2 regions of the Devosia sp. MDV22-iso42 genome follow, and region 2 is predicted to be linked to the other one. Evidence: riboswitches for the same ligand, from Rfam matches in the RefSeq annotation. Region 2 holds a riboswitch; the other holds the start of a gene.

Region 1 (5,811 bases), on a different contig from region 2:
GGCGGCGGAAGCTGGCCTTGGCAAAGGCAATAGCGGCATGGGCCATGCCCTGCTCGTTCTGCGCCCGATAGGTGGGCAGCGTGTCCTTGACCCCGTGCAGGGCCTCGCCGATGCCGGCGACATTGCCGTGCCCGAAAATCGCGAAAACGCCACCAAAGATCGGCACGATCTCGCCGTCGATCTCGGTCTTCTGCATGGTCAGAAAGCGCGCCACGGCCTGGGCCATTGTCAGTCGGATCGTGTTCTGGCTCATCGGGCCTTTTCCTTGTCGTTGGCGCAGCAGCGCCTGCATCTCAATCTAGCATAGCGCGGCGATGCGGGAATTGCTTACGCTGCCTTGCTGTCGCCCAGCCGCTGCCACACCGTCACCAAGGCGCCAAAGCGGCCTGCCATATCGGCCACGGCGTTTTCATCGCTGATCCTGCCCGCCAGCCAGGCCTTTGCCGCCCCGGCGAAGATGGTGCGACCTACGGCAAATCCCCTGACCTGCTGCGAAGTCTGGGCCAGCGCAAAGCCGGTTTCCAGCGCTTCCTGCGTCGCGTCGAGGCCCAGCAGCACAATGCCGCGGCAATGCGGATCGTGCGTATCGATCACTGCATCGATGGCTGCCCAGGCTGCGGCACTCGCCTGAGGCTCGAGCTTCCACCAGTCGGGTTTGATGCCTGCAGCGTAAATCTCGGTCATGGCGCGGGGAATGCTATCGTCGCCCACCGGGCCATGCTTGCTGGCGATGATCTCCACCAGCAGGTCGCGGCCGATCTTGCGGGCAGCGTCATAGGCAGTGCGGAGCTTGTCAATCTGCTGCGCCTTGAGCTCATTGGCATCGTCGGGATGGTAGAAGCACAGCACCTTGATGCAGTGGTCGACCGGCCAGTCCACCAGCCGCGAGCCGAGGTCCTGGCTGAATTCAAACTGCAGCGGCCGGCTGCCGGGCAGCTCGATCGGCCTGCCGATCCAGAAATCGGGCAGGGCGGCGGAGGCGAACAGCGCGTCCCGACCATATTTGTCGTCGAGCAGCATGCCAAAGCCGGGCCGCCCATTGGCCACCTGCACGGCGGCCTTGACCGCCAGCGCCTTGAATGCGGGGATGCGCGCCAGCTTCTGCGGATCGCCCGCTGCCATATCCTCGATCTGGCTGCGGTGATCGATGGCGAGCGCCATCAGGCTCGGAATGGCACGCCGGCGATTGGTCGCCCAATGCAGGTGGTTGAGTTCAGCATCCTTGCGCAGCGCGCGCTCGGAACTGCCCTTGGCCAGAAAGTGGCTCAGCTCGGCCCAGCTCGGATATTCCGGCGAGCACATCAGCCGCGATACGGCAAAGGCGCCGCAGGCATTGGCCCAGGTGGCGCTCGTGGCATGTGGTTCGCCCGTCAGCCAGCCGCGCAGCCAGCCGCTCATAAAGGCATCGCCGGCGCCCAGCACATTATAGACCTCGATGGGAAAGCCCTTGCCGACAATGCCCGCTTCGAGGTCGTCGGGAATGGCGCCGTCATAGACAATGCAGCCCATGGGCCCGCGCTTCAGGACGATCGTGCCGGAGGACAGCGTGCGGATCGTCCTGAGCGCGGTGAGCAGGTCGGCCGCGCCCGAGGCGATAAGGATCTCCTCTTCGGTGCCGACGATCAGGTCGCAGTCGGGCAGCACCGACTGGTATTTCTGCGAGACCATGTCGGAGGCGACATAGCGCTCGAAACCGGCATCGTGGCCGGCCAGGCCCCATAGGTTGGGGCGGTAGTCGATGTCGAAGGCGACGCGGGCGCCACTGGCCTTGGCCAGAGCGATGGCCTTTTTCTGTGCGGCTTCGCTGTTTGGCCGAGAAAAGTGCGTGCCGGTGACCACAATGGCGCGCGCCGAGGCGATGAGGTACGGGTCGATATCGGCTTCCGACAGGGCCATGTCGGCGCACTCGGTGCGATAAAAGATCATCGGCGATACGCCTTCGGCTTCAACCGAGAGCAGCACCAGCGCCGTCAGGCGCTCGGGATCGGTGGCGATGCCGGCGGTCGCAACGCCTTCGCGGGCCAGCTGCTCGACGATGAAGCGGCCCATCTGCTCATTGCCGACCCGGGTGATCAGCGCTGACTTGAGCCCCAGCCGCGCCGTGCCAACCGCGATATTGGCGGGGCAACCGCCGACCGATTTGGCAAAGCTGCCGATATCTTCGAGCCGCGTGCCGATCTGCTGGCCATAGAGGTCGACCGAGGCCCGGCCAATGGTGATGACGTCGAGGCTCTTTGCGCCGGTACCGGCTTGCGCAGTGCTCACTCTTGTTCTCCCATTCCATCCGCGGCCTGCCGGTTTGAGCCGGACGGCTGTTGCCTGCGATGAAACATGGGTTCCGGCTTCGCGTCAATATGGAATGCCCATTCCATCAATGGAATTTGCTGCCGCAGCCAGTCATCATGCGTTCAGACTTGTGACCAAATGGCGGCTAGCCGCGTCGCCTATGCTCGGCAATGGAGACGGTCAGCGCCATGGCAAAGGCCATGCTGGCCGAGAGCGAGCGGAAGCCGGCATGGTCGGCCTCGACCACCTCGAACCATTCGCGCGAGCATTCCGCCAGCGGGGAAAACGCCGAATCGGTGAGCGATACCACCGGCACGCCGCGTGCGGCCAGCGAGCGCGCCTGGGCCGCGCTCTCGGACGCATAGGGCGCAAAACTGATGGCAAAGGCCGCGTCGTGCGGTGTCGCCATGGCGAGGATATCATCGTCAATGCCGGCCGAGGTGCCGACCAGATGGCACTTTACCTTCAGCTTGCCAAAGGCATAGGCCATATAGCTGGTGATCGGATAGGAGCGGCGCTTGGCGATGAGATAGATGGTGTCCGCCTTGGCCAGCAGGCTCACCGCCCGTTCCAGCGCATCGGGATCCACCGCCGCCGCGATGGCATCGAGCGATCGGTGGCCGGCGGCAACGAAGCCATTGAAAATAGTGGTGCTTTCGGCCAAAGCCGCGCCGTCCTGTTCCAGCGTCTTGAGGCGCTCTTCATAGGACGACGTGCGGCCGCGCAGCCGGGCGCGGAACAGCAACTGCAGCCCGGAAAAGCCGTCAAAGCCGAAATGCTGGGCAAAGCGTACCAGCGTCGAGGGCTGCACCTGCGCCGAAGTGGCAATGCTGGCCGCTGTGCCAAAGGCGATTTCGTCGGGATGGTCCAGCGCATAGGCGGCCACCTGGGTCAGCCGCTTGGGCAATTCCCCCTTGCGCTCGAGAATGACGGCGCGCAGCGTCTCGAAATCCTCGGGCGGCAGGTCTCTGGTGTCGGTCTGGGTCATGGTGGGCTCTCGTCTTGCGCCCAGCATAGTCCCCAAACCGCGCCCGGGATCAAGTTTTCTCGAATGCCCGTTCCAGCATCAGAACAATCGGGTCGCCGCGGACGGCGACCCGCGGTCGATCAGGCCATGCTGAGTTTCTGCCGGTTCTGCGTTTCGGCCCACAGGATGAAGCTCGACGCGCCCAGGATCAGCAGCGAACCGGGCCAGAACCAGATCGAGGGCATCTGGCTCAGCACGATCCAGCCCAGCAAGCCGCTCAGCGGCACCTTGAGGTCGCCAAAGGGCTGCAGATAGGTGGCGTCGGCCACTTTGTAGGCGAAGCTGAGCAGATATTGCGCGGCCGCCGTGAGGGCCCCGAGCAGCAGCAGCAGCCACAGCGCATTGCCCGAGGGAAGGGCGAATGGGAAGCCGGTGGCCAGGCCCGCCGGCACTGCACCCGGCGCCAGAAAGGCAAAGGCGTTGACGGCCAGCAGGATCAGCAGGTGGTTGGGCGTTACCAGCACCAGCAGCGAGATGGTCAGCGTCTCCGGCGATTCCTCGCGGGCAAGATATTTGGTCAGCACGTCGGTCGTGGCCCAGAGGGCGGCGGCCACGACAGGGATAAGGGTCACTAGGCTCAGTCCCTCGCTGCCGACCCCCGAGATGATGATGGCGCCGACAAAGCCCACCAGTCCGGCCAGAATGCGGGCCGTGGAGGCGCGCTCGCCCAGGAACAGCGTCGAGCCGAGGATTATGAACAGCGGACCGGTGGCCAGCAGGGTCACCATCTGCCAGATCGGCACACCCGAGGCGAAGCCATAGACGAAGACATGCACGCCCAGCGCCGAGACGAAGGCACGGATTTCGTGCACCAATGGATGGCGTGTGCGCAGCTTGCTGATGCCGATGCGCAGGATCAGTGGCAGCGCCAGTACCGAGGCAATCAGATATTGCCAGAAGGCCATGCCGGTCGAGCTCATGCCATAGCCGCCATATTCCACCGGGGTGGGCAGCGACGACTGCAGCAGGTTGGTGCCGGCGAAAGCCAAGCTGGCCACCACCATGAACAGGGCGCCGGTCGTGGCGCCATTGTGGGGAGTCGAGGAAACGTGGTTCATCAAAAGTCCTTTCCGTAACCAGTTTCCTCAGGGTTACGGGAAGTCTCGCCGGTGCCTCGCCCGGCTCCAAAGGGAGGCGGACGCAGGCGTGCCAGCGTTGGTCCCGTTCTCTTTCATCCGGACTATACCGTCGGCTCCGGAGTTACACCGGATCTGCTGACCCCAGGGACATCAAGTCCGAAGGCGCTCGCGGGCTTGGCGTTGCCGCCTTTACCGCCGGTGGGGAATCGCACCCCGCCCTGAGAACATTGCGGGGCTCTATCGTCCCGCGACGATGGATATAGGCCAGGGCAGCGCCCGCTGCAAGCAGACACAGGCATGTGACCGCGCCTCTCGACGTAAAGATGAGCCAAGGCGCCGGACGACCAATGGCCTCCGGTTATAGGTCTAGGGACGAACCCCGAAGCGGCAATCGCCCCTGAGTGAGTTAAATAGTGAGACGGTGGCCGCCTCGGGGTGCTGGTTTTTGGAACTGTCCGGTCCTAGGGGTCGCTCGCCCTGTCGCAACCGAAGCGTGGAACCTGTGGAAGAGGCGTCCTCCACCCAGCCCACCCCACCACTGTTCGCCTGCAGGCCGCCCATGCGGGGTGATGGGCAGAAGTGTAATCGCGCCGGAGCAGCCGGGGATAAGTTCTTCCGGGCAACAGGCATGAACCGGACTCGCCGGACAAAACAGAACAGACTGGCCGCTTCCTACCCCATGTCGGCCAATGGAGCAGCCATCGCGATTTCCTGAAAGCTGCGGTAGCATCACGGCTGGGGCAGCATCAGACGATGTTTGGCGTTGCCCAACCGGAGCCTCTGAGCATCTTGACTGGGCGGCATACCAAAATACCGACGATACTCGCGACTGAACTGGGATGCACTATCGTAGCCAACCTTGAACCCGGCGCCAGTGACGTCGTTTGGATATGAGGCCAGTAGCAATCGAGCCTCCTGCAGTCGAAGCTGCTTTTGGAACTGGATCGGGCTCATGGCAGTCACGGCCTGGAAGTTGCGGTAGAAGGCCGACACGCTCATCCCCACGAACTCGGCGACGTCTTCCACGCGGAAGGATGCGGCATAGTGCAGGCGGATCCAGCTAACGGCTCGTGAAATGTGACTGAGGTGACTGTCGGCCAGCCCGAGCTGGCGCACCGCGCTACCTTGTTCTCCCGCAATCAGACGCCAGAGGATCTCTCGCTTGACGAGTGGCGCAAGGATAGCGATGTCCCGAGGAGTGTCGAGCAAGCGGACCATACGCAGAACAGCATCCAGCAAAGGGGGTGATGCGTCACTGACCTGCATGCCGGATGGAGTGATGCCATTTTCCTGCCGTACCCCATCTGATGGGGCCTGAAGCAGAAGCTCGGCTATGGCCACGGGTTCAAGCACGAACCCGAAGCCGAGTGCGGGATGGTCTGGACTGGCATCAATGAACCTGCCTGTGACCGGCAGATC
Region 2 (5,811 bases):
CAACGATCCCAGCGCATCGCCGGTGAGGCATTCAGAATGCAGGCGCACCAGCGGCGTGCTGCCCAGCGGATTGCGGAGCAACGCCAGATGCTCGGTGCCGTCCAGGCGGCTGCGAAAGGCCCGAACCTCCAGGGGGACTGGAGAATGCTGGGTAGGCAACTCGGAGCGTGCCACCTCGTCCACCAGCGTTTCGGTGGCAATGCGATGGGCAATGATGTCCTGAATGGTGAGGATCGGCAGCTTGTGATCCCGAGCGAAGATATCGAGATCGGGCCGCCGCGCCATTTCTCCGTCATCACGCATGACCTCACAGATGACGCCTGCGGGCTTGAGCCCGGCCAACCGCATCAGATCGACCGCCCCTTCTGTATGCCCGTTGCGCGCCAGCACGCCGCCCTCGGCGGCCCGTAGCGGAAACACGTGTCCCGGCGAGGCAATGTCGGTGGACCTGACCTGTGGGTCCGCCGCAACCTGGACAGTCCTGGAGCGGTCATGGGCCGAAATGCCCGTGGTGATCCCCTCGACGGCCTCGATGGACACGGTGAAGGCCGTTGAGCGCCGGGCCCGGTTATTGGCCACCATTTGCGGCAGCCCCAGCCGATCCACCTGCCCACCGGTGAGGGCAAGGCAAATGAGGCCACGACCGTAGCGGGCCATGAAATTGATGGTTTCGGGCGTGGCGAATTCGGCGGCGACGACCAGGTCGCCTTCGTTCTCGCGATCTTCGTCATCAACCAGGATCACCATGCCGCCTTGGCGCAGCTGGTTCAGGGCTTGAGATAGGGCAGACATAGTCGCTCCACATATTTGGCCATCACATCGACCTCGACATTGAGTTCATCGCCGATGGCGAGGCGGTGCAGATTGGTGTGCTCCCAAGTGTGGGGAATGATTGTGACGTGCACCGCGACACCATCCGGCCTGGCCTCCAACCCATTGATGGTCAGGCTGATGCCATTGAGGGCAATTGATCCCTTTTCGACGCAATATCGTCCCAGCGCCGCAGGCAGCAGGAAGACATGCTTCCAGGCGCCCTCGGCTGCCTCCCGCTCAGTCAGGCGTGCCAAGCCATCGACATGGCCCTGAACCAGATGACCGGAAAGCCGGGTGTCGAGCGTCACCGCGCGCTCCAGGTTTGCCTCAACGCCGATGGTCAACCCGCCCAGATTGGTCCGCGCCAGCGATTCCGGGCTGATGAAGAAGCGGGCGCGGCCCGCGACATCAAACTGGGAGACGGTCAAACAGACGCCGTTGACGGCAATGCTCTCGCCCAGCGCCAGGTCGGCCCAGCCGCTGTCCAGCTCGATTTCCAGCGAACCGCCGCTGGGCGCCGCCAGGGTCACGCGTGCGCGCTTTTCAATAATGCCTGAAAACATCGGCTTCCTTTTGGTTTAGGTCGGTTTCACGGGAGGTGTTTCGTCGAATGGTCACCCGGTCGGTGCCGTCCGGATGAGCGGCCCGCTCGATCAGCACATGTCCGTCCCAGAGACCTGCATCGAGCAGGCTTCCGGTCAGTGCCGGCCCGGCTTCGACCAGAGCCGCCATGCCGCCCGCCGCGCCGATCATGGCCAGCGCTTCATGCACGTCGCGCACCAGGTACACGGCAAAGCCGCGCTGCCGGGCGGCCGAGACATAGTCGTCGGCAACGCGCCCCCGGCGGTCGAGAATGACCAGCATGCGCTGCTTACCCGGATGATCGGGAACCCGGCGGACCGTGAACAGCGGACCGTCGGCGAGCACGGTCCCTGAACCGGTCAGGATGGCATCGGACTGCCGCCGGAGTCGGTGCGCCAGGTCCAGGGATACGGCGCTCGTGAACGTCTTGCGCCCCGCCGGAGGGATCATGCTACCGGCTGACGAAACCGCCTGCTTGATGGTGATGAAGGGCAGTCCGGTTCGGCTTCGCTTGGCAAAGGGCGCCAATAGACGCTCGGCATCGGCGTGCAACGCCGTCGCTGCAGGATGGTCGAGATCGGCCAAAAAACGTACGCCAAGGCCCGCTGCCTGCAGGCGTTCGGCTCCGCCGCCTGCAACCTGGGGATTGGGGTCGCGGCGGGCAATCCAGACCTGCCGGGCGCCAGTCGCCAGAATGGCCTCGGCGCAGGGCGGCGTGCGCCCATGGTGGTTGCAGGGTTCAAGGGTTACGACGACCGTGTCGATGGCCCCAGCCACCCCGGCAGCGCTTGCCCCCGCGATGGCTTGCGCCTCTGCATGAGGCATGCCCGCCCGCTGGTGTGCGCCTTCGGCGAGCGTCTGTCCCCCAGCATCGAGCAGCACACAACCGACCGGCGGATTGGGCGCCGTTGCGCCTTCATGGGCCCGGGCAAGGGACAGTGCACGCGCAAAGGCATCAGCGATGCGCTGCGGTGAAACACCTTGGGTGGTAAATGTTGCGGTCATGCCCATCTCGTCGCCTGTTCAGACGAGTTTCAGGGCAAATGACGACACGCACGCGCTCTCCGCTGAGCGGAAAGCGCGCGGGCACGATCATCGGTTCTCTTCCATCCGGACTATACCGTCGGCCCCGGAATTACACCGGGTCTGCTGACCCCATCCCAAAGGATGGGCGCTCGCGGGCTGATGTGCCTAAGCACAATTACCGCCGGTGGGGAATTTCACCCCGCCCTGAGAACTCTGTTCGACAAGTAGGAGATGCAGCTATTCGGATCAAGAGGGAACAAGGGGGTAACCTGCTATCGCCACCGGCTGTGACCGGTTTTGGGAAAACCGGGATTGGGCGAGAATGACCGAGTTGGGCTCGGTTGCGGGCAATCGCTGGTGACTGGTTGGCGATGCCCCGTGGACAGGCGCTGGCCCTGCCGCTCCCAAACGCTCCGCTTGGTCGCATGGCGCGGGGCTGGGGAAAGGACTAGTGTTGACGGCTTGGATTGGGACAGCGACACTGACCCAGAACCGACCTATTGGACTTCCTTATGCCCGTGCTCAACCGTATTGCCGAGTTTGCCGACGAAATCGCCGCGTGGCGGCAGGATTTTCATGCGCATCCGGAGATCCTTTATGCGGTGGAGCGGACGGCAGGAATCGTGGCGGACAAGCTGCGGGCATTCGGCTGCGACGCGGTCGTGACCGGCATCGGCGGCACGGGCGTGGTCGGCATCATCAATGGCCGGAGCAATGGCAGCGGCCGCACCATCGGGCTGCGGGCCGATATGGATGCGCTGCCGATCACCGAAAAGACCGGCGCGGCTTATGCCTCCACGGTGGACGGCAAGATGCATGCCTGCGGCCATGACGGGCATACCGCCATGCTGCTGGGCGCGGCGAAATACCTGGCGGAAACGCGCAATTTCGACGGCCGCGTCGCGCTGATCTTCCAGCCGGCCGAAGAGGGCGGCGCCGGCGCCAAGGCCATGCTGGACGACCGGCTGGTGGAAAATTTCGGCATCGACGAGTTCTACGGCATGCATAACTGGCCGGGCATGCCGGCGGGGCAGTTCGGCATTCGCGCCGGGGGCATCATGGCGGCGACCGACCGCTTCTATATCGACATTACCGGCCAGGGCGGGCATGCGGCGCGGCCGCAGACCACGGTGGACCCGATCATCGTGGCGGCCAACATGATCGTGGGCATGCAGGCGATCGTGTCGCGCAATGTCGATCCGCTGGCCAGCGCCGTGCTGTCGGTTACCATGCTGGAGGCCGGCGAGGCGGACAATGTGATTTCGCGCACGGCCAAGATCACCGGCACGGTGCGCACGCTGGACCTGGGCGTACAGGACCTGATCGAGCAGCGGCTGGCCGATTTCGTGCCGCAATTTGCCAAGAGCTTCGGCGCCACGGCCAGCGTGCGCTATGCGCGCGGCTATCCGGTTACGGTCAATGCGCCCGAGCAGACGGCCTTTGCCGCCGAGGTGGCGCGCGAGATCGCCGGGCCCGAGCGCGTCGACGCCGAGGCGCCGCCCTCGATGGGCGGGGAGGACTTTTCCTTCATGCTGGAGCGGCGGCCGGGGGCCTACATCTTTGTCGGCAATGGCGACAGCAGCGAGTTGCATACCGACAGCTATGATTTCAACGATGCGATCATTCCAGCGGGGACGAGCTACTGGGTGCGGCTGGCGGAACGGGCACTACCTGTGGCGTAGCACGGCGCCACGATTGATGACCATTTCCATGCCGGTCCTTGCCAAGATTATGCCCGTGCTGCTCACCCTGCTGGTTTCGGCGGCGGGGGGCGGGATCGCGACACTGCTGGGGCTGCCGGCGGGGTGGCTGATGGGCGGGGCGCTGGCGGTGGCCGTGGCGGCGATTGCCGGGCTGCCCATGGTGATGCCCGACCGGCTGCGCGACCTGGCGTTCCTCCTGGTGGGCATGTCGATGGGGGCCAGCGTGGCACCGGACAGCCTGGCGCTGGTGGCAAGCTGGCCGGTGACGATCCTGGCGCTGGCGCTCGAACTGGTGATCATCGTGGCGGCGACCGGCTGGATGCTGGCAAAGGTGTTCAAGCTCGATACCGGCACGGCCTATCTGAGCTCGTTTCCCGGCCACCTGTCCTTCGTGCTGGGGATCGCCTCGTCGGGGGTGGGCGATGCGCGGCAGATCGTCATCATCCAGGTGATCCGCATCATGATGCTGACCATCTGCGTGCCGATCGGGGCGCTGTTCCTGCCGATCGACCATTTTGCCCCGGCGGTGCCGCTGGGCTATCTCGATATCGGGGAATTACTGGCGCTGGCGGCGCTATGCGTAGCCGTGGGGCTGGTGTTCGTGCGGCTCAAGGTGCCGGCCGGCTTCGTGCTGGGCGCCATGGCGGCGGCGACGGCAGCCAAGCTGGGCGGGCTCTATACCGAAGCGCTGCCGGGGCCGCTGGTGACGGTGACCTTCATCCTGACCGGGGCGCTGATCGGCTCGCGCTTTGCCGGCATCACCCGGGGCGAGCTCATCACCGCCGCCAAGGGCGGTGTGGTGGCGACAGCCATGACGGTGGGCATTGTCAGCCTGATCGCCTTTCTGGCGAGTCTGGTGGTCGACATGCCCTATGGCCAGATCTGGCTGGGACTGGCGCCGGGGGCGCTGGAGGGCATGGGTGCGCTGGGCATTGCGCTGGGCTATGATACGGCGTTCATTGCCGCCCACCATGTGCTGCGCCTGCTGATGCTGACGCTGGCAATTCCGGCCGTGGTGGTGCTGATCCGGCGGCGCGAAACTGCCACAATTGATGGCTAGATTCAGGCCAAATGGAGACCCTGATATGTTGCGTACTACTCTGGCGGCGCTTGCCGTAACCCTGCTGGCCACCGTGCCGTCCTATGCCGTGATGTGCCAGGACACGGGCAATGTGATGTCGTTCGAGTATATGGTCGGCGACGAGATCAAGGTCAACGAGGCCGATCGCAACGATTACGACCTGACCGAACTGCGCCAGCGTGGCGTGGATGCGGTGCGCGTCGAGCGCTGGGGCAATTGCGTGCGGGCCTATGTGCGCCTGCCCGACGGCACCCAGGAAATGCAGTTCTTCAATCCAGGCAGCTATACCCGCGCCTACGAATAGGCGGATCGCAGACCCCCTACCCCCCGATTGACCCGGTCGGCGCTGCACGCGCCGGCCGGGTTTTGTCTTGCGGTCAGGTCAGATCGCTGATGGCGGCGGTGCTGGAGACATCGATGGCGATGAAGGCATAGCCATTGGGACCGAGGCGCAGGCTGGCATCGGCCAGCACGGCGCGTTCGGAGACCGGCTCGAGCATGGTGCCCTCATGCAGGCCGCTGACGGCAACGGCCTGCTCGTTGGGCGAAAGGTTGAAGACGCAGAGCATGGCGCCGGTGTCGGTGGCGCGGCGGAAGGCCAGGATC

The links. Region 2 has a riboswitch for FMN ahead of ribD (bifunctional diaminohydroxyphosphoribosylaminopyrimidine deaminase/5-amino-6-(5-phosphoribosylamino)uracil reductase RibD). Riboswitches for the same ligand answer to the same signal wherever they lie in the genome.
Region 1: linked by a shared signal. The riboswitch ahead of AC4NN3_RS05585 (DMT family transporter) and the one ahead of ribD (bifunctional diaminohydroxyphosphoribosylaminopyrimidine deaminase/5-amino-6-(5-phosphoribosylamino)uracil reductase RibD) in region 2 are both predicted to bind FMN.

What each region holds. Positions count from the first base shown of each region.
Region 1 is NZ_JBZVWR010000006.1:808,006-813,816, reverse strand. Features, by position in the region: gene iolD (3D-(3,5/4)-trihydroxycyclohexane-1,2-dione acylhydrolase (decyclizing)) at 1-253, opposite strand, end outside; gene AC4NN3_RS05595 (bifunctional 5-dehydro-2-deoxygluconokinase/5-dehydro-2-deoxyphosphogluconate aldolase) at 328-2,265, opposite strand; gene AC4NN3_RS05590 (MurR/RpiR family transcriptional regulator) at 2,432-3,274, opposite strand; gene AC4NN3_RS05585 (DMT family transporter) at 3,394-4,371, opposite strand; FMN riboswitch at 4,473-4,622, opposite strand; gene AC4NN3_RS05580 (AraC family transcriptional regulator) at 5,122-5,811, opposite strand, start outside.
Region 2 is NZ_JBZVWR010000014.1:128,161-133,971, forward strand. Features, by position in the region: gene ribB (3,4-dihydroxy-2-butanone-4-phosphate synthase) at 1-792, opposite strand, end outside; gene AC4NN3_RS17720 (riboflavin synthase) at 768-1,376, opposite strand; gene ribD (bifunctional diaminohydroxyphosphoribosylaminopyrimidine deaminase/5-amino-6-(5-phosphoribosylamino)uracil reductase RibD) at 1,357-2,400, opposite strand; FMN riboswitch at 2,490-2,637, opposite strand; gene AC4NN3_RS17730 (M20 aminoacylase family protein) at 2,934-4,103, shown strand; gene AC4NN3_RS17735 (AbrB family transcriptional regulator) at 4,120-5,184, shown strand; gene AC4NN3_RS17740 (hypothetical protein) at 5,210-5,509, shown strand; gene AC4NN3_RS17745 (alpha-amylase family glycosyl hydrolase) at 5,583-5,811, opposite strand, start outside.